2 regions of the Blautia sp. AM28-27 genome follow, and region 2 is predicted to be linked to the other one. Evidence: riboswitches for the same ligand, from Rfam matches in the RefSeq annotation. Region 2 holds a riboswitch; the other holds the start of a gene.
The links. Region 2 has a riboswitch for thiamine pyrophosphate ahead of DW743_RS16780 (energy-coupled thiamine transporter ThiT). Riboswitches for the same ligand answer to the same signal wherever they lie in the genome.
Positions count from the first base shown of each region.

Region 1: linked by a shared signal. The riboswitch ahead of thiM (hydroxyethylthiazole kinase) and the one ahead of DW743_RS16780 (energy-coupled thiamine transporter ThiT) in region 2 are both predicted to bind thiamine pyrophosphate.

Region 1 is NZ_QUJK01000001.1:363,799-375,483, forward strand. Features, by position in the region: gene DW743_RS01685 (glycoside hydrolase family 13 protein) at 1-1,550, shown strand, start outside; gene DW743_RS01690 (glycoside hydrolase family 31 protein) at 1,650-4,037, shown strand; gene glpK (glycerol kinase GlpK) at 4,175-5,665, shown strand; gene thiC (phosphomethylpyrimidine synthase ThiC) at 5,752-7,059, opposite strand; gene thiD (bifunctional hydroxymethylpyrimidine kinase/phosphomethylpyrimidine kinase) at 7,085-7,864, opposite strand; gene thiE (thiamine phosphate synthase) at 7,980-8,624, opposite strand; gene thiM (hydroxyethylthiazole kinase) at 8,611-9,432, opposite strand; TPP riboswitch at 9,559-9,670, opposite strand; gene DW743_RS01720 (response regulator) at 9,827-10,000, shown strand; gene DW743_RS01725 (Gfo/Idh/MocA family protein) at 10,062-11,039, opposite strand; gene DW743_RS01730 (ketopantoate reductase family protein) at 11,061-11,685, opposite strand, start outside.
Region 2 is NZ_QUJK01000024.1:5,230-16,914, reverse strand. Features, by position in the region: gene DW743_RS16805 (SpoIIIAC/SpoIIIAD family protein) at 1-183, shown strand, start outside; gene DW743_RS16800 (stage III sporulation protein AE) at 170-1,336, shown strand; partial or broken gene DW743_RS18975 (DUF6783 domain-containing protein) at 1,308-1,439, shown strand; partial or broken gene DW743_RS18970 (DUF6783 domain-containing protein) at 1,389-1,517, opposite strand; gene DW743_RS16795 (stage III sporulation protein AF) at 1,532-2,086, shown strand; gene DW743_RS16790 (stage III sporulation protein AG) at 2,091-2,660, shown strand; gene DW743_RS16785 (SpoIIIAH-like family protein) at 2,674-3,393, shown strand; gene DW743_RS16780 (energy-coupled thiamine transporter ThiT) at 3,465-4,133, opposite strand; TPP riboswitch at 4,199-4,308, opposite strand; gene DW743_RS16775 (DUF4867 family protein) at 4,461-5,078, shown strand; gene DW743_RS16770 (L-fucose/L-arabinose isomerase family protein) at 5,188-6,654, shown strand; gene xylB (xylulokinase) at 6,779-8,248, shown strand; gene DW743_RS16760 (AraC family transcriptional regulator) at 8,270-9,157, shown strand; gene DW743_RS16755 (YerC/YecD family TrpR-related protein) at 9,254-9,553, shown strand; gene DW743_RS16750 (DUF1836 domain-containing protein) at 9,613-10,233, opposite strand; gene pcrA (DNA helicase PcrA) at 10,412-11,685, shown strand, end outside.

The DNA of each region.
Region 1 (11,685 bases), on a different contig from region 2:
AGGATCTTGGCGTGGATGTTATCTGGCTGTCTCCGGTGTACCAGTCACCAAACGATGACAATGGATATGATATCAGCGATTACCGGGCAATCATGCAGGAGTTCGGAACAATGGAGGATTTTGACCGCATGCTTTCGGAGATGCATAAAAGAGGCATCAGGCTGGTCATGGACCTTGTTGTCAATCATACTTCAGATGAACACAAATGGTTCGTGGAGAGCCGCAAATCGAAAGACAATCCATACCGCGATTATTATATCTGGCGTGATGCAAAAGAGGGAAAAGAGCCAAACAACTGGGGAAGCTGCTTCTCCGGTTCCGCATGGAAATACGATCCGCAGACAGAGATGTATTACCTGCATCTGTTCTCAACAAAACAGCCTGATCTGAACTGGGAGAACCCGGCGGTTCGAAAAGAAGTTTTCGATATGATGAACTGGTGGTGTGAAAAAGGCATTGACGGTTTCCGGATGGACGTTATCAGCATGATCTCCAAACCGGAAGGGCTGCCGGACGGAAAAATTCCGGAGGGCGGACTCTACGGTGATTCCGGCTGCGTAAACGGACCGCACGTTCATGAGTATCTGCAGGAGATGAACAGGGAAGTCCTCTCCAAATACGATCTGATGACGGTTGGTGAGTGTGCCGGTGTCACGATCGAGGAGGCAGAAAAATATGCATCCGCAGACGGCAAAGAGCTCAGTATGGTATTCCAGTTCGAGCTGGTAGATCTGGCAAGCGGAACATACGGCAAATGGACGGACAAACGCGTACCGCTCAAAGATTTCAAACGCGTCATGACAGCATGGCAGACGGAGCTTGAGGGCAAGGCATGGAACAGCCTCTTCCTTGGAAACCACGACCAGCCGCGCTGCCTGTCCCGTTTCGGCGATGATTCACCGGAATACCGTGTGGTAAGTGCCAAAATGCTGGCAACCTGCCTTCATATGATGCAGGGTACCCCGTATGTATACCAGGGCGATGAGCTTGGCATGAAGAATGTTCCGTTCCACGATCTGTCCGAGTTCCGCGATATTGAGAGCATCAACGCGTTCCACGAGCTGACCGGTGCCGGAAAAGTAGCGCCGGACGACATGATGCGCTACCTGAACCTGCGCGGAAGAGACAATGCAAGAACTCCGATGCAGTGGGATGATACCGCTTCGGCAGGATTTACCACAGGAACACCGTGGATCAAGGTCGGACCGGATTACGAGACCGTCAATGCCAAGAATGAGATGGCGGATCCGGATTCTGTATACAATTATTACAAGAAACTGATTCATCTCCGGAAAGAGAAGGATATCATGGTTTACGGAACGTACGAGCTGCTCGATCCGGAGGACGAGGCACTGTATGTATATACCAGAACCTTAGGCGACCAGAAACTCCTCGTGATGTGCAATTTTACAAAAGAGGAGCAGGAATACACGGTTCCGGAAACCTTTGCGGGAGCAGAGGTACTGATCAGCAACTATCCGCAGGACGGCGCGGCAGCGGGGGTACGAAAACTGCGCGCGTATGAGGCGGTTGTTCTGGAGACAAAATAAAAAATGCAGAGGAATCTGAGGCAGAACGGACTTTTGTCACAGATTCCCGTTCTCAAAATAGGGCAAGAACTGGTAAGATAAGAAAGGGAAAAACAAAATATGAAACCATATCTGAAATTGGAGACACATCCACTTGCAAATCCCGAGAATGTGATAAAAGGCGATAAATACCGTATCACAGTACTGACAGAGCATCTTCTTCGGCTGGAATACAGTGAGGACGGTGAATTTATCGATGCAGCATCCCAGACGGTTGTAAACCGTGATTTTCCAGCAGTGGAATTTTCCGTCAAAGACACAGGCGATGAGCTGGAGCTGCGCACAAAGTATCTGCAGCTGAATTACAACAAAAAGGCATTCTCTGCAAACGGACTTTCCTGCAAAACAACGGCAGTCGGCATCAGTTCTGTACCGGCATGGCATTACGGAGATCCGACACAGGATCTTGGAGGAACGGCCCGTACGCTTGATCAGGTCAACGGAGCATGCGAACTGGAACCTGGTATCATGTCCTGGTTTGGTTCCGCTGTTCTGGATGATTCGAAGTCGCTTCTGATGACAGAGGACGGTTGGGTGACCCCGAGAAAGAAAGGAGTGCAGGATCTGTACTTCTTCGGCTATGGCTGGAATTTCCGCCTGGCATTAAAGGATTTTTATCACCTTTGCGGCAAAACTCCGATGCTTCCGAGATTTGCACTCGGAAACTGGTGGAGCCGTTACTGGCGTTACAGTGAAGCATCTTATATGAAACTGATGGAAGACTTCGACAAAGAGAACGTTCCATTCTCGGTTGCTGTTATCGATATGGACTGGCACCGTGTAGACGATGTGGATCCGAAATACGGCAGCGGCTGGACCGGCTATAGCTGGAATAAAAAACTCTTCCCGGATCCGGAGCGTTTTCTTGGAAAACTCCATGCACGCGGCATGAAGACAACACTGAATGTCCATCCGGCAGACGGAATTCGTGCGTATGAGGACTGCTATCCGGAAGTAGCAGAAGCTATGGGAGTGGATGCAAAAAAAGAAGAGCCGGTCAATTTTGACATTGCCGATCCGAAATTTGTCGATGTATATTTCGAAAAAGTCCATCATCCGATGGAAAAAGAGGGCGTCGATTTCTGGTGGATTGACTGGCAGCAGGGACAGAGTACCAAGATCGAGGGTCTTGATCCGCTGTGGATGCTGAATCACTATCATTTTCTTGACAGTGGAAGAGACGGAAAACGTCCGATGACCTTCTCCCGCTATGCAGGACCGGGCTCCCACCGCTATCCGGTCGGATTTTCCGGAGACACCCACATCACCTGGGAATCCCTGGATTTCCAGCCATACTTTACCAGCACAGCCTCCAACATCGGCTACGGATGGTGGAGTCATGATATCGGCGGCCATATGCTTGGCTACCGTGACGATGAGCTTGAAGCAAGATGGTATCAGTACGGAGTCTTTTCTCCGATCAACCGTCTGCACAGCTCTAACAGTGCCTTCAGTGGAAAAGAGCCTTGGAACTTCAGTATGGAAGTGCGCAGCACAATGGATGATTTCCTTCGTCTGCGTCATAAACTCGTACCGTATCTGTACACGATGAACTACCGTGCATGGAAAGAAGATACACCGATCGTTGTTCCGATGTATTATGATTACCCGGAGACGGTTTTCTGGGGCAAAAATCAGGCACCGAATCAGTACTTCTTCGGAAGTGAGCTGATGGTAACACCGGTGACAACGAAATGCATTCCGGAGCTGAAGCGTGCCAAGACGAAGGTATGGCTGCCGGAGGGAACCTGGTTTGATTTCTTCAACGGAATGATTTATGAGGGCGGCAGAAGTATGGATCTGTACCGTACGCTGGAGGAAATCCCGGTTCTTGCGAAAGCAGGTGCGATCATCCCGATGACAGAGAAGATCAGTGCGCTGGATGTAGAATCTAACCCGGATGAGCTGACGGTACGCGTTTATGCGGGTGCAGATAATACATTTATTCTGTACGAGGATGACAATACTTCCATGGCGTATGAGAAGAATGACTGTGCAAAAACGCCGATGACGCTCGAATGGGGTGCACGAAAATTTACAATTGCACCGGTTGAGGGCAATCAGAGCCTTGTTCCGGAAAGCAGAACATATTGCGTAGAATTCGGTGGAAGTAGTGCAAAAGAGGCAAAGGTCTTTGTAAACGGCGTGGAAGCGGATGCAGAAGTCAAAGAGAAAGACGGACTTCTTGCTATCGCAGTGGCAGATGTAAAACCACAGGATACCGTGACAATCTGTCTGCCGGAAGATACGGAGATTGCAAAGAACGATGTCATGACACGTGCGATGGATCTGCTGCTGCACGCCGAAATCAGCTACATCACCAAAGAGCAGATCGCAAATCTTCTTCACAAAGCGGACGGAAAGGTAGCAATTCTGGCTGCAGAGTTGCAGAGCATGGAACTTTCAAACGATCTGCGCGGTGCGCTGCTGGAGATCATTACGGCATAAATTGCTGCAGAAAAACACGATTTGATTTACAGAAAAAGAATTCTGTGATACGATACATACAAAGAAAAGGAAGAGAGCGTGGCAGTGGATTCTGTCAGGCTCTCTTCTTGAAATGTGAGACAGGAGGATTTTTAAACGTGGGAAAATACATCATGGCACTTGATGCCGGCACAACGAGCAACCGCTGTATTCTGTTTGATCAGAAAGGACAGATCGTAAGCCTTGCGCAGAAGGAGTTTACCCAGCGTTTCCCGAAACCGGGCTGGGTGGAGCACGATGCCAATGAAATCTGGTCCACGATGCTCGGTGTAGCCGTGGAGGCAATGCAGAAAGCGGGCGCGTCCTACGAGGATATCGCGGCAATCGGCATCACAAACCAGAGAGAGACGACGATCGTCTGGGACAAAAAGACGGGAGAGCCGGTCTACAATGCAATTGTATGGCAGTGCCGCAGAACATCGGAATACTGCGATTCCCTGATGGAGCGCGGACTGGTTGACCGTTTCCGGGAGAAAACAGGTCTTGTGATTGATGCGTATTTTTCAGCCACGAAGCTGAAATGGATTCTAGATGAAGTTCCGGGCGTGCGCGAGCGGGCGGAGCGAGGCGATCTCTATTTCGGAACAGTGGAGACGTGGCTGATCTGGAAGATGACAAAGGGAAAGGTACATGTCACCGATTACACCAACGCGTCCCGTACAATGCTGTTCAATATCCATACACTGAAATGGGATGAGGATATCTTAAAAGAGCTGAACATTCCGCTCTGTATGCTGCCGGAAGTCCGCCCGTCGAGCTGTGTCTACGGGGAGACGGCATCCACATATTTCGGCGGCCCGATTCCGATTGCGGGAGCAGCGGGAGACCAGCAGGCGGCGCTGTTCGGCCAGACCTGCTATGCGCCGGGCGAAGCGAAAAATACATACGGAACAGGCTGCTTCCTGCTGATGAACACGGGAGAAAAGCCGGTTTCTTCGACACACGGTCTTGTTACCACGATTGCATGGGGCATCGGGGACAAGATTACGTATGCGCTCGAGGGATCCATTTTCGTCGGCGGAGCCGCAATCCAGTGGCTGCGCGATGAGATGAAGCTGATCGAGTCCTCGGCGGATTCCGAGTACATGGCGCAGAAGGTGAACGACACGAACGGCTGCTACGTCGTGCCGGCGTTTACCGGCCTTGGCGCACCGTACTGGGATCAGTATGCGAGAGGAACCATTCTCGGCCTGACCCGCGGCGTCAACAAATACCATGTGATCCGCGCAACGCTGGAGTCGATCACGTATCAGGTGGATGATGTCTTAAAAGCGATGGAGGCAGATTCCGGCATGAAGCTCTCTGCGCTGCGTGTGGACGGCGGAGCAAGCGCCAACAACTTCCTGATGCAGTGCCAGGCGGACATCAGCCAGGCGCCGGTGGAGCGGCCGTGCTGCATCGAGACGACCGCAATGGGAGCAGCTTATCTTGCGGGACTCGCCGTCGGCTACTGGCCGGATCAGGAGACGGTAAAACAGAACGGAGCCATTGACCGTACGTTTGAGCCGGAGCTCTCGAAAGAGGAGCGCGATGAGAAGATGAACGGATGGCACAAAGCAGTCCGTTACGCCGAAGGATGGGCAAAATAGAAAAAGATTTTGGAAATGCAGAAAAGGAACGGTTTCGTAATGAAAACCGTTCCTTTTCGCGTACTGTGACTTCTTGTCTACTGACGTTAAAGAATGTCGATATGTTCGCCGTTTAAAGCTTTGTTCATGCTTCGCACGGCACAGAATTTACCGCACATCGAGCAGGTATCTTCCTGTTCCGGCGAGCGGTCGGCGCGGATGGCTTTTGCGGTCTCCGGGTCCAGTGCACAGTCCCACTGTGCTTCCCAGTCGAGCACGCGGCGGGCATCGCCCATCTTGTCGTCAATATCACGCGCATGCGGAACACCTTTGGCGATGTCGGCAGCGTGTGCGGCGATTTTGCTTGCGATGATGCCCTGTTTTACATCATCCAGGTTCGGAAGAGCCAGATGCTCTGCCGGCGTTACGTAGCACAGGAAAGCAGCGCCGTTCATGGCCGCAATCGCGCCTCCGATGGCAGCGGTGATGTGGTCATAGCCCGGTGCAATATCGGTCACAAGAGGGCCGAGGACATAGAACGGAGCGCCCATGCAGATGGTCTGCTGTACTTTCATGTTGGCCGCAATCTGATCCATCGGAACGTGGCCCGGTCCCTCAACCATAACCTGAACGTCTTTTTCCCAGGCACGTTTGGTGAGTTCGCCGAGGCGCACCAGCTCCTCAATTTGGCAGACATCCGTTGCGTCGGCAAGGCAGCCAGGACGGCAGGCGTCGCCGAGAGAAATGGTCACATCGTATTCACGGCAGATATCGAGAATCTCATCGTAATACTCGTAGAACGGATTCTCCTCGCCGGTCATGCACATCCAGGCGAACACGAGGGAGCCGCCGCGGGAAACGATATTCATTTTCCGTTTGTGTTTGCGGATCTGATCGATGGTTTTTCTGGTGATGCCGCAGTGCAGGGTGACGAAATCGACACCGTCCTCGGCATGGAGGCGGATGACGTCAATAAAATCTTTGGCGGTCAGCGTATCCAGGTCTCTCTGGTAATGGATCACACTGTCATATACCGGCACGGTGCCGATCATGGCCGGACATTCGGAGGTCAGTTTCCGCCGGAACGGCTGCGTATTGCCGTGGCTCGACAGGTCCATGATGGCTTCTGCGCCCATATTGACCGCGGAGAGTACCTTCTGCATCTCCACATCGTAATCTTTACAGTCTTTCGAAACACCGAGATTTACATTGATTTTCGTGCGCAGCATCGAGCCGATGCCCTCCGGGTCGATGCAGGTGTGCAGCTTATTGGCCGGAATGGCAACCTTTCCGCTGGCAACGAGCGGCATCAGGTCTTTCACGGCCATATACTCTTTTTCTGCGACTTTTTTCAGCTCCGGTGTTACAATGCCGCGGCGTGCGGCGTCCATCTGTGTTGCGTAATTGCGTTCCATCTGTTGTTCTCCTTTATTTTCAAAATCAGATCCGGTAAGCGTGGTTCAGCGGTCCCGAGCCGTGGCCGAGATCCATCATGCTCGCGAGTGCGCCCGAAATATACTCTTTTGCGGCGGAAATGGCATCCGGAAGGGAAAGCCCCTTTGCGAGCCCCGATGCGATGGCGCTGGAGAGTGTACAGCCGGTGCCGTGTGTGTTCGGATTGTCGATGCGTTTTCCGGTGAACCAGGTAAATGTGCCGTCGTGATATAAAAGATCGTTGGCATCATTGATACTGTGGCCGCCCTTTAACAGAACGGCACAGCCGCAGGAATCCCCGATCTCTTTTGCGGCGCGTTCCATATCGCTTTCCGACTGGATTTTGATGCCGGAGAGAACTTCTCCCTCTGGGATATTCGGTGTGATGACTTCGGCCAGAGGAAAGAGCAGTTTTTTCATCAGGTCAGGCACGCCGCCCGAAGCGAGCGCGGAGCCGCTTGTAGCGACGAGGACCGGGTCCACAACGATGTGTTTGGCCTGGTAGAAGCGAAGCCGTTCGGAGATGACTTCGATCAGTGCCGGGGAGGATACCATACCGATTTTGACGGCGTCCGGGAAGATGTCCGTAAAGACGGCGTCAAGCTGTGCGGCCAGAAACTCCGGTGTTACATCGAAAATACCGGAAACGCCGGTGGTGTTCTGGGCGGTGAGTGCGGTAATTGCCGACATGGCGTAAACTCCGTTTGTGATCATGGTTTTGATGTCTGCCTGAATGCCGGCGCCTCCGCTGGAATCACTTCCCGCGATTGTTAATGCTGTTTTCATGTTTTTCGCGTCCATGAGAATTACTCCTTTGCATTACTTTTCTTTTTGGACAGGCGACAAAGAAAGTGGTGCCCCCAGTCTGCCGCCTGGTGTGAGGATGAATGGTTACGTAAAATTATTTGTTTTCCAGCATGCGCAGAGTCTGTTCTTTCAGATCCTTCGTTGCGGAAACAATGTCTTTCTGTGCAAAAATGGCACTGATGACGGCAATGCCGCAGATGCCGCTGCCGGAAAGCTCCGTCACGTTATCGCGTGTGATGCCGCCGATGGCGATGACAGGGATTTTAACGGCATTGCAGATAGCAGTCAGCGTTTCGTGGCTGACATCCTCCGCATCCGCCTTGGAACCGGTGTGGAAGACTGCGCCGACGCCGAGGTAATCTGCCCCGCGCTGCTCGGCGAGAATGGCCTGTTCCACGGTCTGTGCCGAAACGCCGATGATCTTGTCCGGGCCAAGCTTTGCACGGACATCGCCGGCCTCCATATCGCTCTGGCCGACATGAACGCCGTCCGCATCCATCTTAGCTGCGATTTCCACGTTATCGTTGATGACGAAAGGAACATGGTATGCGGCACAGAGTTTTTTCAGTTCCAGTGCCTCTTCCATAAAGTGATCCTGGTCAAGATTTTTTTCGCGGAGCTGGATAAACGTTGCGCCGCCCTGCAGAGCCTTTTCCACCTGGCTGTACAGTGTCTCGCCGTTCAGCCAGCTGCGGTCTGTCACAGCATATAAAAGCAGGCCTTTTTTATCGCACTTCATACTTTGCACCTTTCTCTAGCATCTCGCCGTCCATGTGGTAGATGGCGTCGATGATGCGGTTCCGGTAGGTGGAGTTGCCGTCTTCCGGTTTCATATGGCTCCAGCCGATCTCGCCGGCAAGTCCCATTGCGCAGACAGCGGCAGCAGCGGCTTTTAACGGCTCGTCCGGGTTGGCAACGAGGTAAGCGGTCATCATGCCGGAGAGCTGGCAGCCTGTTCCGGTGATGCTTCCCATCTCGGCGCGTCCGTTGCGGATCACGTAGCAGGTGTCAGCATCGGCAACGAGGTCGATCGCTCCTGTGATGGCGACAACACAGTTGTGGTCTTTCGCAAAGTTTTTTGCAAAAGCAACGGCGCTGTCGAGGTTTTCGTCTGTTACTTTATCGGCAACGTCTGCGTCAACACCCTTTGTCGTTCCGCTTCCGAGTGCCAGTGTTTTGATTTCGGAAATATTTCCGCGGATGACGGTGAACGGGATTTTTTCCATCAGTCCGACTGCGGTCGAAGTACGTAAGTGGCTTGCGCCTGCGCCGACTGGATCGAGCAGGATTTTGTGGCCGAGCGAAGCTGCTTTTGCACCGGCACGGTACATGCCGTCGATGCTCGTTCTGTGCAGCGTTCCGATGTTGATGTTCAGACCGCCGCAGATGGAGGTGATATCCTCGACATCCTCCGGTTCATCGGACATGATCGGGCTTGCGCCGCATGCCAGCAGAATATTGGCGACATCGTTTACTGTAACGTAATTTGTGATGTTGTGTACGAGAGGGGTTGTTTTTCTGACATTGTCAAGACAAGTGCCTAACATAATTTTTTGTTCCTCCTGTGTGAGTATTTTTGCAGAAGCAAATTCCCTTGTGGTACTGGAAGAACCTGTTGATGATGTGTTCATAGAGATTAAAAAAGCAGATATACGTGGAGGTATATCTGCAGAAAATGTGCATATCGTATCTCCCTACGTTGGCATTACCCAAATCAGGTTCAGGGTCTAGGAGATGCATCCTACTCTCAGCCCGCTTCGCACGCGAGCTCCCCTTTGCTTTCTGCAGACAATTATATACGCATAAAAACAATTGTGCAAGAGAAAAACGGAAGATTTAAAAAAATTTCAGAAAAATAAAAAAGACATGCAAAATATTGGAAATGTAATGTTATTTGGGTTGACAGAGAAAATAATATCAGCGTAAAATGAAGTATAAAATATGCGTGGAAGTCATGGACGTGATGATGCCGCCTCCATTCCGATTTTCGCCATGAGCGCCAACGCCTTTGTTGAAGACCGGCAGGCCGCAAAAGAGGCCGGCATGGACGTGCATATCGCAAAGCCGATTGATGCGGAATTACTGAAAAAGAAAATTGCAGAGTATTGCAGGTGAAAAGAAGTGCCCCTGCCCGGCATCTGATGTGTGCCGGGCAGGGGCTTTTGATGTGCGAATCTTATTTTTCTTCCTCAGGGTACGTATAGCCCCAGGTTCTGCGGAAGGAGGTCATCAGATCCATGACGTCCTTCGTGTAGTCGAGGTGCATGGCAGATGCATCTCCATTGATGGCGCGTTCCATGTCGGCGAGCTCATAGGCGAGTGCATCGGCGTTGTCACCGGCTTTGATGATTTCGGATTCGCCGGTGGAAGCGTCTGTGATTTTTGCTTCCCAGGCACGCGGGTACTCCATGATCTCGATAAATCCGTTCTCACAGGAAACCATGCCGCGTTTCGGCTGTTTGGAGTGGAGAGAGAGCATCACACTTGCCATCTGTCCTTCCTGATTGGTGAGAAGGAGGCCGGCCTGCTCGTCCACACCGGTCGGAGCGGGCTTTACCTGGGAAAGGAGCTGATCCGGCTTAGAGTCGAAGAACCAGCGGAGGAAGGAGAGTGCGTATACGCCGATATCAAGCATCGCGCCGCCTGCGAGATTCCGGTTGAAGAAGCGGTTCTTCATGTTGTACTCTTTGAAACTGCCGAAGTTCATCGTGATCAGATTGACTCTGCCGAGACGGCCGGAGTCGAGAATTTTTTTCAGCTCTTTGTAGATCGGCATATGGTAAATCGTCATTGCCTCTCCGATGATGACACCTTTTTCTTTTGCAAGCGCTATGGCCTCGTCGAGCTCGTCGCTGTTCAGCGTAATCGATTTCTCAACGAGAATGTGTTTTCCATTGGCAATCGCCTCTTTCATAAAGCCAAGATGCGTGTTGTGCGGCGTCGTGATATAAATGACATCGACCTCCGGATCGGTAAACATCTCATGGAAATCATCGTAAACTTTTCCAATTCCATATTTCTCCGCAAAAGCAGCCGCCTTCTCATGGGTCCGGTTGCCGACCGCGTAAATATTCTTTCCGTTTTTCTGCAGTGCGACCGCCATTTCATTTGCAATCACACCGCATCCGAGTACAGCCCATTTGATTTCTTTCATCGTGAGATTCTCCTATCGTATCTATTTTGCCCAGAGCGGTTCTTCGCTTCCGCTGTAGTCAAACCGTCTGTCGTTTTTCTCTTCCAGTGCTTTGATCATATGGTACGTAAATTCATTGTAAGGCGTTGGAATTCCAAGCTCTTTTCCCATGCGGATCAGCGCACCCGAGAACATATCAATTTCCGTATGGCGTCCCGCATCGAGATCCTGGAGCGTCGAGTAGCGCGCCGTCGGCGGAACCGCACTTCCGCGTCCCGAGGAGACATCCGCCTTGCTGATATCAATTCCCTTTGCCTCCGCAATCGCCATCAGTTCTGCGCGGAGTCCGTCGCTGATCGCCTTCATATGCACACTGTCGCGGTAGCAGCCGACCCCGGCACCGAGAATAGCCTGCGGCAGGTTATTGCAGACATTCAGCCGGAATTTGCTCCATATTTCCTCTAAAATACAATCGGTTGCCCGGTAATGCAGCCCTGTGCCGGAGAACAGATCCAGAACAGCCTGCACACGCTCACTGTCGTACGGCGCCGAAACTTCGCCGAAAATGATGCCGAGCGTCGCCTCAGGGTTGAAAACGTAGCCGTCATTCTCTTTATGAGAAGCTACTTTGATAACAGCATGAAGCAGATGCTCCGCACCGACTTTT
Region 2 (11,685 bases):
CTGAATACGCTGCTGAAAATGCTTGGGATCACGTATGTGGGGCAGTTTTCCGCCGGGATCTGTAAGGATGCGGGCTATTCTTCCATTGCAGGGCAGATTGAACTGTTCGCCCGCCTGGCGGTCCTTGCCGTCAGTATGCCAGTGCTGCTCGCTCTGCTGGAAACGGTTCATGATTTTCTGTAAAAAAGCCGGATGGGGCATGGCGCTGCTTTTTCTGTGTCTCATTTTCGGAACGGGAAGAACGCAGAAAATCGAAGCAGCGGATACCGAAACGGATCAGGCAGCAGCAGCGCAGGACGAACTTCTTGCAGAACTCGACTTCGATGCAATCCAGCAGGAAGTGGACAGCCTGCTGTCCAGCCAGCAGTTTTCTTTTGCCGGTACGGTGCGTTCTCTTCTGCAGGATGGCGATCCCTTCCGCACCTTCCGTGCCGGAAATGCCGTTCTCTCCTGTGCCAAAACAGCATTCCTTGCGCAGAAGGGGCTGATGAAGGAGCTGTTTCTCCTCGTTCTGGCAGGCGCGGTGCTCGGCAGTTTTTCCTCTCTCTTTGAAGGAAAACAGGTCAGGGACGCCAGTTTTTATATGGTCTATCTGCTTGCGCTTGCACTGATTCTGAAAAATTTCCAGTCGAGCGGGGAAAACCTGAAAGCTGTCATCACATCGCTGGTCGCTTTTATGCGGATCCTGACGCCATCCTACTATCTGGCGGCCGCGGCCGCCGGGGGCGCATCATCAGCCGTGATGTTTTATCAGATGCTCCTTCTAGTGATTCTGGCTGTCGAAAAGCTTCTGCTCGCCCTCGTCCTCCCGATGATCCATATCTATCTGCTCATCGCCCTTGTAAACGATCTTTCCGGCGAGGAGATTTTGTCCCATATGACAGAGCTGCTGGAAACCTGCGTGAACGGCCTTTTAAAATCGTCGCTCGGCGTACTTGTGGGAATGCAGATGATCCGGAATCTGATCGCACCGGCGCTCGATTCCCTGCGGCAGATGGCACTCTGGCGGACTGCCGGAATGATTCCCGGCATCGGAAATGCGGTGAATGCTGTAACCGAGTTGGTGGCAGGCTCCGCGGTGCTGATCCGCAACTGCTTTGGCGTGACGGCAATGCTGGTACTGCTCGCAGCGGGCATGGTCCCCGCCGTTCAACTTCTCGTTTCGGGTCTTTCCTTCCGCCTTCTCGCCGCGGCGGCACAGCCCGTCTCGGACAAGCGGATCGCGGGATGTCTTGCGGCGGCAGGAAAAGGATATGCGATGCTTCTGCGTCTCCTTCTGACCGTAGAAGTCCTGTTTCTGCTGACGATTGCAATCCTGGCGGGAACTTTTTCCTAGAGCTTGTCTGAAAAAGGCTTTTCGTGAGCTGCGAGTCCCAGTTTGTGGGAGATTTTATCCGAATGAGGGCGGCGTAGCGGGCTACGGCAACCGAATGAGGGTAAAATCTCCCGCAAAGTGGGGCTTGCAGCTTGCGGAAATGGTTTTTCAGACACGCTCTAGCGTGTAGTTGGGCAGGCAGCGGCGGGAGGCGGCATGGTAGAAGAGATTCTGCAGTGGCTTAAGAATATTTCAATTTTTCTGATTTTTATGACAACTGTGCTGAACCTGATCCCGGAGAAGGAGGACAAGAAGCCGGTTCAGTTTTTTCTTGGAATTGTGATGGTACTGATTTTTTTCCAGCCCGTGCTAAAAGCGGGAGGTTTGGAGCAGAAAATGGCGCAGACGCTCGACCGTCTGACGCTGGAAGAGGAGGCAGCAGCAATGGAAAATGTACAGATTCGTGCAGAAAGCTTTGAAAAACAGTATTACGTGGGCGCCTGGGAAAAAGAGACGGAGCGCCAGATCCGGATGTATCTGTCAGAGAGCGGCATTCCGGGGGCAGCCGTTTCGGTAACGCTGGAGCCGGGAAACACCGGTGAGGCAAAAGAGATCCGCATTGAAGCGCCGATGCGGCAGACGAGCATTTACCGCGAAGAACAGAAAAAACAGCGGGAAATGCTCGATGAAAAGCTGACAGAGATCAAAAGTGTTTTAAGTGAGGTCTACGGAACCGATCCGGCGCATATTATGGTAGAGATTTCGGAATAGGCCTATGAGGGAAAAGGCAGCGGCGTTTTTCCGGAAACAGAAAAAGGAGCAGTGGATGCTGTACTTCCTGCTGGCGGCAATCGGCGTTGTCCTGCTGCTGCCGACGGGAACAAAAAAGACCAGTGAGGAGACAGAACAGCCGCAGGAGACGGCTGTGCGTCCGGCGGGGGATGCGGGACTTTCGGTGCAGGAGGAGATGGAACAGCGCCTTTGTGACGCACTTTCCCAGATGGACGGTGTGGGCGCAGTGCACGTCGTGGTGACGCTGGAATCCACAGGAAAAAAGATTGTGGAAAAAGATGTCCCAACGCGGAGCACAACGGAGGAAAACAAGAAGGGAGAGGAGACCGGAAGCGTTACATCCTCGTCGCAGGATGAGGCAACTGTCTATGAAAAGACACAGAACGGGGCCGAGACACCGTATGTGGTTTCCGAGGAGTACCCGGCGGTGCGCGGCGTGCTCGTTATCGCAGAAGGCGGGGGAAACCCGGTGACGATACAGGAGATTCAGGAGGCCGTGATGGCATTATTTCAGGTGGGCGCAAATAAGATTAAAGTAGTCAAAATGAAGTAAAGGAGTCAAATGCGTGGAAAAATTAGAACAGGAAATGAATGCACCTGAGAAAATGGCAGAGACACCATCGCCGAAAAAGACGGCCGGGAAAAAGAAAAAATTCCGGAAAAACCAGGTCATCATCACCGCCCTTGCGATCATGATCGCCGTCGCCGGATACATCAACTATGCTGACAGTACCCTGTCCACGAAGGAGAAGGCAGACGGAACCACGGCGGATGCCAGCACCGTTTTAAAAGACATCTCCAGCCTGGACACCGATATCACCGACGAGGTGGATGCCGGCACAGCAGGGGACTCGTCGCGGACCGTCACCGAAACGCCGGGAGAGGCTGTCCTTGCCGGGGCATCTACATACATGGCCCAGGCCAGAATCGACCGGGAACAGATCCGTTCCCAGAATAAAGACACCTTAAACGAAATCATCAACAACACCAACCTCTCCGAAACCGAGCGCCAGAGCGCCGTCCAGAGCATGGTGGAAATGACGGAACTCGTAGAAAAAGAGTCGGCAACCGAACTCCTCCTCGAAGCCAAAGGCTTCAACGATGTCGTCGTAAACCTGACCGGCGAAACCGCCGACATCGTCGTTCCGATGAAAGAAGTAACCGAGGAACAGCGTGCCCAGATCGAAGACATCGTAACCCGCAAAACCGGAATCGGCGTAGAAAACATCGTCATCACCCCCATGAGTTCCGCCGCCGACACAGCCGCAGAGGAGAGTGCTCAGTAAATTTTGATATCCACGTAAAAAATCCGGAAACGCAAAATCATGCGTTCCCGGATTTTTTCACGTAATTCTATTTAATTTGCACCATGTGCCGTTCTTGCAACCGTCTGCAGTGCTTTCTTCACCGGCGGCAGCGAGATCAGAATCACCGTCAGTACACCTTCAGCCAGCAGATAGCTGTAGTTGTAAATAATCGGATACAGCGCCTTCAAAGACTGCGGGAAATTCTCCGGCATATAATCCATCCAGTACAGATATCCGCCTAACGTATGGAAAAATCCCCTCGCCAGCACAGCCACAATATACCCGATCAGCAGCCCGTTTTTCTTCTTTCCAAAGAATCCGGCCACACCCAGCGCCGCAAACGCAAACACATAATCACAGCACACCTGGAACAGCGACAGCACATACGGCCCCTGGATAAACTGCAGCAGTCCATAAGCAAAACCAACGAGAATACCCGTCTTCGCCCCATACCAGTTCGCAATCAGCACAATAAACAGCATCGAAAACAACGTAACCGATCCCCCGTACGGCAGCTCAAACACCTTCACATACGAAGTCACAAACGCCAGCGCCATCCCCATCGCACAAAACGCCAGCTTCCTTGCATCCATTCCCGTCCCCTTACTCTTCTGAGCAGAAAGAACCGAAGCAATCACCACCAGCGCCACCATCAGCACCACGCATCCAACATAACCGGCCGTCGTCAGTCCGCCGTCAGCAGTAACAAAAAAACTCATAAAAAAACCTCCTTCGCATTCCGCTTGGAGGGGCTCACATAAAAACACAGTCCCGAATCACATCCGAAACCACGTTCCAGCTTCCCTACGCAGGAATTATCCCGTTCAGGTAGTGAGGGTCCGTGAGCTTATCCCTGTCCCACGTTCTCAGCCAAAGGCTCCCCTAGCGTCTTATTATTTTAACGTATTAAAGTATACCAACCTCCCCCTTATTTGTCAACCCGTCCGTTTTTTCATCCAAATACATGTTGACAAGAAGTACATACAAGTGCTATATTACAATTAGTTCAATCATTAAACTAATTGTACGAAAGGAGCACCAAAACAATGCAGATTCTGAAAGTAACAGACGAAGCATTCCGCCAGTACGGCAAAGTCATCAAAGACCTCGACGTCAGCGACATCATCACCGCCATGTCCGAGACCCCATGTCCCGATGACGTAGTCTACGAGCCTTCCATTGAAAGCCTCGAAGCCTGCAAAAGCGCCCAGTCCGTATCCGACAGCCTCTACGGCGGCATGCCGATCCAGATCGGCTACTGCAACGGCCACAACCATTTACTGAACGCCGTAGAATACCACCGCGACAGCGAAATTAACATCGCCGTAACCGACCTGATCCTGATCCTCGGAAAAGAACAGGACATCACCGAAGACCACACCTACGACTCATCCAAAATGGAGGCCTTCTTAATCCCGGCCGGAACCACCATTGAAGTCTACGCAACCACCCTCCACTACGCACCATGCAACGTGGCAGCCAGCGGCTTCAAATGCGTCGTAGTACTTCCAAAAGGAACCAATACCGACATCACCCTGGAAGAAAAACACACCCCGGAAGACGACCTGCTCTTCGCCAGAAACAAATGGCTCTTAAGCCACCCGGATGCAAACATCGCTGGAAGCGTAGCAGGCATCAAAGGAGAAAACCTCTCGGTAAAATAAAACCAGAGACAAAACCAGAAATCAGAAACACTGCCCCAAAAGAGCAGTTCTGAACATAAAAAGAAACCAAAAACCAAGAAAACCAAAAAAAGGAGGATCTTCAAAAATGATCAACAATACACCGGAAATCAAATTAGGTATCGTTGCAGTAAGCCGTGACTGCTTCCCGAACAGCCTTTCCGAGAACAGAAGAAAAGCAGTCGTAAAAGCATACGACGGAGAAATCTACGAATGTCCAATCATCGTCGAGAATGAAATCGACATGATGAACGCACTCGAAGACCTGAAAAAAGCAGAGTGTGATGCACTTGTTGTATACCTTGGAAACTTCGGACCGGAGACCGAGGAAACCCTGCTTGTAAAATACTTCGACGGACCTTGCATGGTAGTAGCAGCAGCAGAAGAGACCGGCGACGACCTTGTAGGCGGACGCGGCGATGCATACTGCGGCGTTCTGAACGCAAGCTACAACCTGAAACTGCGCAACCTGCACGCATACATTCCGGAGTACCCGGTTGGCGATGCAGAAGACGTAGCAGCCATGATCAAAGATTTCGTACCGGTTGCAACTGCAGTTGTAGCTGTTAAGAACCTGAAAATCATCAGCTTCGGACCGCGTCCGACCAACTTCCTGGCATGTAACGCACCGATCAAACAGCTGTACAACCTCGGCGTAGAAATCGAAGAGAACTCCGAGCTTGACCTGTTTGAAGCATTCAACAAACACGCAGGCGATGAGAGAATCCCGGCAGTCGTAGAAGATATGGCAAAAGAGCTCGGCGAAGGAAACCTGAAACCGGAAATCCTGCCGAAACTGGCTCAGTACGAGATCACCCTGTTAGACTGGATCGAAGCACACAAAGGATCCAGAAAATACGTAACCCTGACCGGAAAATGCTGGCCGGCATTCCAGACACAGTTCGGATTCGTTCCTTGCTATGTCAACAGCCGTCTGACCAAGATGGGCATCCCGGTATCCTGTGAGGTAGATATCTACGGAACACTGTCCGAGTTCATCGGAACCGTTGTATCCAAAGACACCGTAACACTCCTCGACATCAACAACACCGTTCCGAAGGATATGTATGAGAGCGAAATCAAAGGCAAATTTGATTACACCTTAAAAGATACCTTCATGGGATTCCACTGCGGAAATACCGCTTCCACCAAACTGGCATTCTGCTCTATGAAATATCAGATGATCATGGCAAGAACCCTTCCGGAAGAAGTAACACAGGGTACCCTCGAGGGAGATATCGTTCCTGGAGACATCACCTTCTATCGTCTGCAGAGCACATCTGACGCAAAACTGCGCGGATACATCGCAGAGGGCGAGGTTCTTCCTGTAGCAACACGTTCCTTCGGAAGCATCGGTATCTTCGCTATTCCGGAGATGGGCAGATTCTACCGTCACGTACTGGTAGAGAAAAACTATCCGCATCACGGCGCAGTAGCATTCGGACACTTCGGAAAACCGTTATTCGAAGTATTTAAAATGCTCGGTGTTGAAGTAGATGAGATCGGCTACAACCAGCCGAAGGGTGTTCGTTACCCGACAGAGAATCCGTGGGGCTAATCCGTTCCGGAAGATTCACTGAAAAATAAGAAAGATATGCAGTAACGCATAAGCAAAAGGGCGGAGCAGAGATCTAGGTCTGCTGCCGCCCTTTTTGAAAAAGAGTAGAAAAAGGAGATTCGACATGTATTTTATTGGTGTTGACCTTGGTACTTCCGCTGTCAAACTGCTTCTGATGGACGAGGAAGGCAAAATTGTAAATATTGTATCGAGAGAGTATCCGCTGTATTTCCCGCATCCAGGCTGGTCTGAGCAGAAACCGGAAGACTGGTGGGAGCAGAGCAAAGAGGGAATCCGCGAGCTGGTAAAAGACGTAGACAAATCCCAGGTAGCCGGCATCAGCTTCGGCGGCCAGATGCATGGCCTTGTCATCCTGGATGAGAACGATAACGTCATCCGCCCGGCGATCCTCTGGAACGACGGCCGTACCGCAAAACAGACCGATTATCTGAACACCGTAATCGGAAAAGAAAAACTCTCCGAGTATACCGCAAACATTGCATTTGCAGGCTTTACCGCACCGAAGATTCTCTGGGTGAAAGAAAATGAGCCGGATAACTTCGCAAAAATCTGCAAAATCATGCTTCCAAAAGATTACCTGGCATACCGTCTCTCCGGCGCATTCGTAAGCGACTACTCCGATGCATCGGGCATGCTTCTGATGGATGTCAAGAACAAATGCTGGTCAAAAGAGATGGCAGAAATCTGCGGTATTTCCCTGGAGATGCTGCCGGAGCTCCATGAGAGCTTTGACGCTGTCGGAACCTTAAAACCGGAAGTAGCAGCAGAACTTGGACTGCCAGAGACCTGTAAAGTTGTAGCAGGAGCCGGAGACAACGCAGCAGCCGCAGTCGGAACCGGAACCGTAGGCGACGGCATGTGCAACGTTTCCCTTGGTACAAGCGGAACCGTATTCATTTCCAGCAGCAAATTCGGCGTAGACAGCCACAATGCCCTGCACGCATTCGCACACGCAGACGGCCACTATCACCTGATGGGATGCATGCTGAGTGCAGCTTCCTGCAACAAATGGTGGATGGATGAAATTATCCGCACAAAAGAATATACAAAAGAGCAGGAGAATATCACAAAACTTGGCGAGAATAATGTCTTCTTCCTGCCGTATCTGATGGGCGAGCGTTCCCCGCACAACAACCCGGATGCAAGAGGAACCTTCATCGGCCTGACCATGGACACCACAAGAGAGGATATGACCCAGGCTGTTCTCGAGGGCGTTGCCTTTGCGATCCGCGATTCCTTTGAGGTAGCAAAATCCCTCGGCATCCAGATCGAGAGAACGAAAATCTGCGGAGGCGGTGCAAAGAGCCCGCTGTGGAGACGCATGATCGCAAACGTGCTGAACATCAAAGTGGACCGTATTGAGTCCGAGGAAGGCCCGGCACTTGGCGGAGCCATGCTGGCAGCCGTTGCCTGCGGTGTCTTTTCATCCGTAGAAGAGGCGGCAGAAAAAATTGTTCGTGTGACAGAGACCATCGAGCCGGAACCGGAACTGGTTGAGAAATATGAGCGCCAGTATCAGAAATTTGCAAAGATTTATCCGACCGTAAAAGATCTGTTTACAGAGCTGCTGTAATAAAAAGAGGTAAGAAATAAGATGAAGAAAGTGGAACATGGGAAAACATTTGACCGGAATGCAGCAAACCCGCCGGCGTTTGAAATCTTTCACAACACCGTGACAGAAGGCTATCCGAAGCACTGGCATACCGCAATTGAAATTATCATGCCGACCAGAGGCGAATATGAGGTTGTTGTCGGAAAAGACAGCTATAATCTGAAAGAGGGCGACATCATTATGATCAATTCCGGCGTTGTACACGGAATGAGATTCGTATCCCAGGGAGAACGGATTGTCATGCTGGTGGAACCGGGCTGTGTGGAGAATCAGGAAGAAATGGAAACGATTTTCCTGCGGCTTCCGGCCATCTACTTCAAAAAAGAGGATGAGGAAGATCCCTTCTATCTGTTTCTACGCAGCCAGATTCTGGAACTGGTGCGGGAATACGATAATGAGGGCGCAGTGATGACGCACAGAATCTGCACCGGCCTCAAAGAGCTTTTTTCAGAGTTTGGCCGCAAGGGATTTTCGGATGCCAACGCGCAGAATACGTTCGGGGCAATGAAGCAGCAGGAATATATAGAGGCTGTTTTAAGCGCCTGCCGTTATATCAATGTCCATTACATGGAGAATCTTTCTCTCGAGGAAGTAGCTGCGGTCAGCGGATTTTCCAAGTTCCACTTTACCAGAATTTTCAAGCAGTACATGAACATGACATTCTATGAGTACCTCAATTCTAAACGCGTCAAACGCGCAGAGGAGCTTCTGTACGACAAAAAGATGAGTATCACGGATGTGGCGATGAATTCCGGATTCTCTTCTTTAAGTGCCTTCAACCGTACCTTCAAGACGGTAAAGGCCTGTTCGCCGAGCGATTACCGCAGACAGCGGGAGTCGATGGTACAGGCTTTGCTGATGCAGGGATAAAAGGACTTGTATTTCACACTTTACTGTGCTAAAATGGTAGTATTCCGAGTTATAAGAATGAGATGGGGACTTAATTTTCGTACAGGAGGGCTTGAAATGAACAAGAAACTTCATTCAGAAGCAGTAGACCAGCTTTTTGAGGCAATTTTGTGTCTGAAGAATAAGGAAGAATGCTATACTTTTTTTGAGGATGTATGCACCATCAATGAACTGCTTTCGCTGTCGCAGCGGTTTGAAGTGGCGAAAATGTTGCGGGAGAAGAGAACGTATCTGGAAATCTCCGAAAAGACGGGAGCATCCACGGCGACGATCAGCCGCGTGAACCGTTCCTTAAGCTATGGAAACGACGGATATGAGATGGTGTTTGAACGGATGGAAAAGAAAGAAAATGTGTAAAATCAAAAAAGACGGTGCGATTCCAACGCAGCCGTCTTTTTTTGATTACACATTTGTTCTTAATTTTTCTTTTTCGGATCAGAAGGCGCCGCGAGGGATGCCAGTTCATCCACCATGTGCTCGATCATCTGTTTTTTCAGATAGACATCGAAACTCAGCAGACAGATAAACGAAAAGAGCTGGAGAAATTCCCGGTCCTCCTCCGGTGAGCTGCCGAACATGGACTTGGATACATCCGCTTTTTTCAGAAGATCTTCTTTTACGGATGCAATTTCTTCTTTTTCCATCTGGAAAATTTCGTCGTAGATATCTTTGATGGAAAAGCCGCTCTCCGTGCCGAAATACCGATCGGTGATCGGGGCGAGCAGTGTCTGGATATCCGTGATCGAGAGGATGTTTTTAAAGTAGTAAATAAAAACCAGAAGCATCATGTGCTCCGGCGAATATTTCTTTTTGACCGGCGGCGGGAGCAGCTTGTTTTTTGCATAGTTGTTGATCATTGTTTTTGTCAGAACCTTATCGGACTCGAAGCGGCGCGAAGAAGCGAGCTGTGCGTCCATAAAGGTCGTGACCTGGTCCATATATAAAGCAATGTTCGGGATTTCCTCCGGGCGGATGCCTTCGAGAGAATCCAGTGAATTCAGTAAATCATGAAGAATTTTATCTGAGTCTATCGTCATTTGTTATCACCTCACTGTTCCCATTATATAGTTTTTAATACCAGATAGCAAGGACTTTGCGAAAAAAGTTTCCATGATAAAAATGCAACGTATGTTCGTTCTTACTTGTAACCGGGGCGGATTTGTTATATACTGAGATGCATGTGAAAAGATTCGAAGCAGATGAAGGAGAAAGAACATGAATCAGACAGAAACAGGATTAAACCCGATGCAGATGGAAGCTGTGGAGCACACCGAAGGGCCGCTTCTGATCCTTGCAGGTGCCGGTTCGGGAAAGACGAGGGTACTGACGCACCGCATCGCCTCCCTGATCAGGGACAAAGGCGTCAATCCGTGGAATATTATGGCGATCACTTTTACGAACAAGGCCGCCGGAGAAATGCGTGAGCGTGTCGATAAAATCGTGGGATACGGATCGGAGCGGATCTGGGTCAGCACCTTCCATTCCAGCTGCGTGCGGATTCTGCGCCGCCATGCTGAACGTCTGGGATACGCCAACAATTTTGCAATTTACGATACCGATGACCAGAAATCGCTGATCAAGGACATCATGAAACGGCTCCAGATGGATCCGAAACTGTACCGCGACCGTGCGATCATGGCGGCAATTTCGTCCGCAAAGGATGAGATGATTGAGCCGGACCAGTACCGGATTGACGCGGGAATCGACTGGAAGCTGCAGAAGTATGCGGCAGTTTATGCGGAGTATCAGGCAGAGTTAAAGAAAAACAATGCGATGGACTTCGATGATCTGCTGGTACAGACCGTAAAATTATTCCAGCAGTTCCCGGAAGTGCTCGACTATTATCAGGAGCAGTTCCGCTATATCATGGTCGATGAGTATCAGGATACCAACACGGTTCAGTTCCGCTTTGTGAGCCTTCTGGCGGCAAAATACCGCAATCTCTGCGTTGTCGGCGATGATGATCAGTCGATCTACAAATTCCGCGGGGCGAATATTGAAAATATTCTGAGTTTTGAGCATGTATTCCCGGATGCGAAGGTCATTAAACTGGAGCAGAATTACCGTTCTACGCAGAATATTCTGAATGCGGCAAATGAAGTGATTGCGAATAACCAGGGACGAAAAGCAAAACGCCTGTGGACAGAGAACCCGGAGGGTGACCTGATCGATCTGCGGCAGTTCCAGAGCGGTTTTGAGGAGGCGGAGTACGTGGCAGGAGAAATCACGCGCGGCGTCCGCACGGAGGGAAAGAAGTATCGTGATTATGCAATTCTCTACCGTACCAACGCACAGTCCCGTCTTTTTGAGGAGAAACTGCTGCTTGCAAATGTTCCATATAAAATCGTGGGCGGTGTCAACTTCTATGCGAGACGCGAGATCAAGGATCTGCTGGCGTATCTGCGTGTGATCGAGAACCCGGAGGATGACCTTGCGGTACTGCGTATCATCAACGTTCCGCGGCGCGGTATCGGAGCGGCGACGATCAA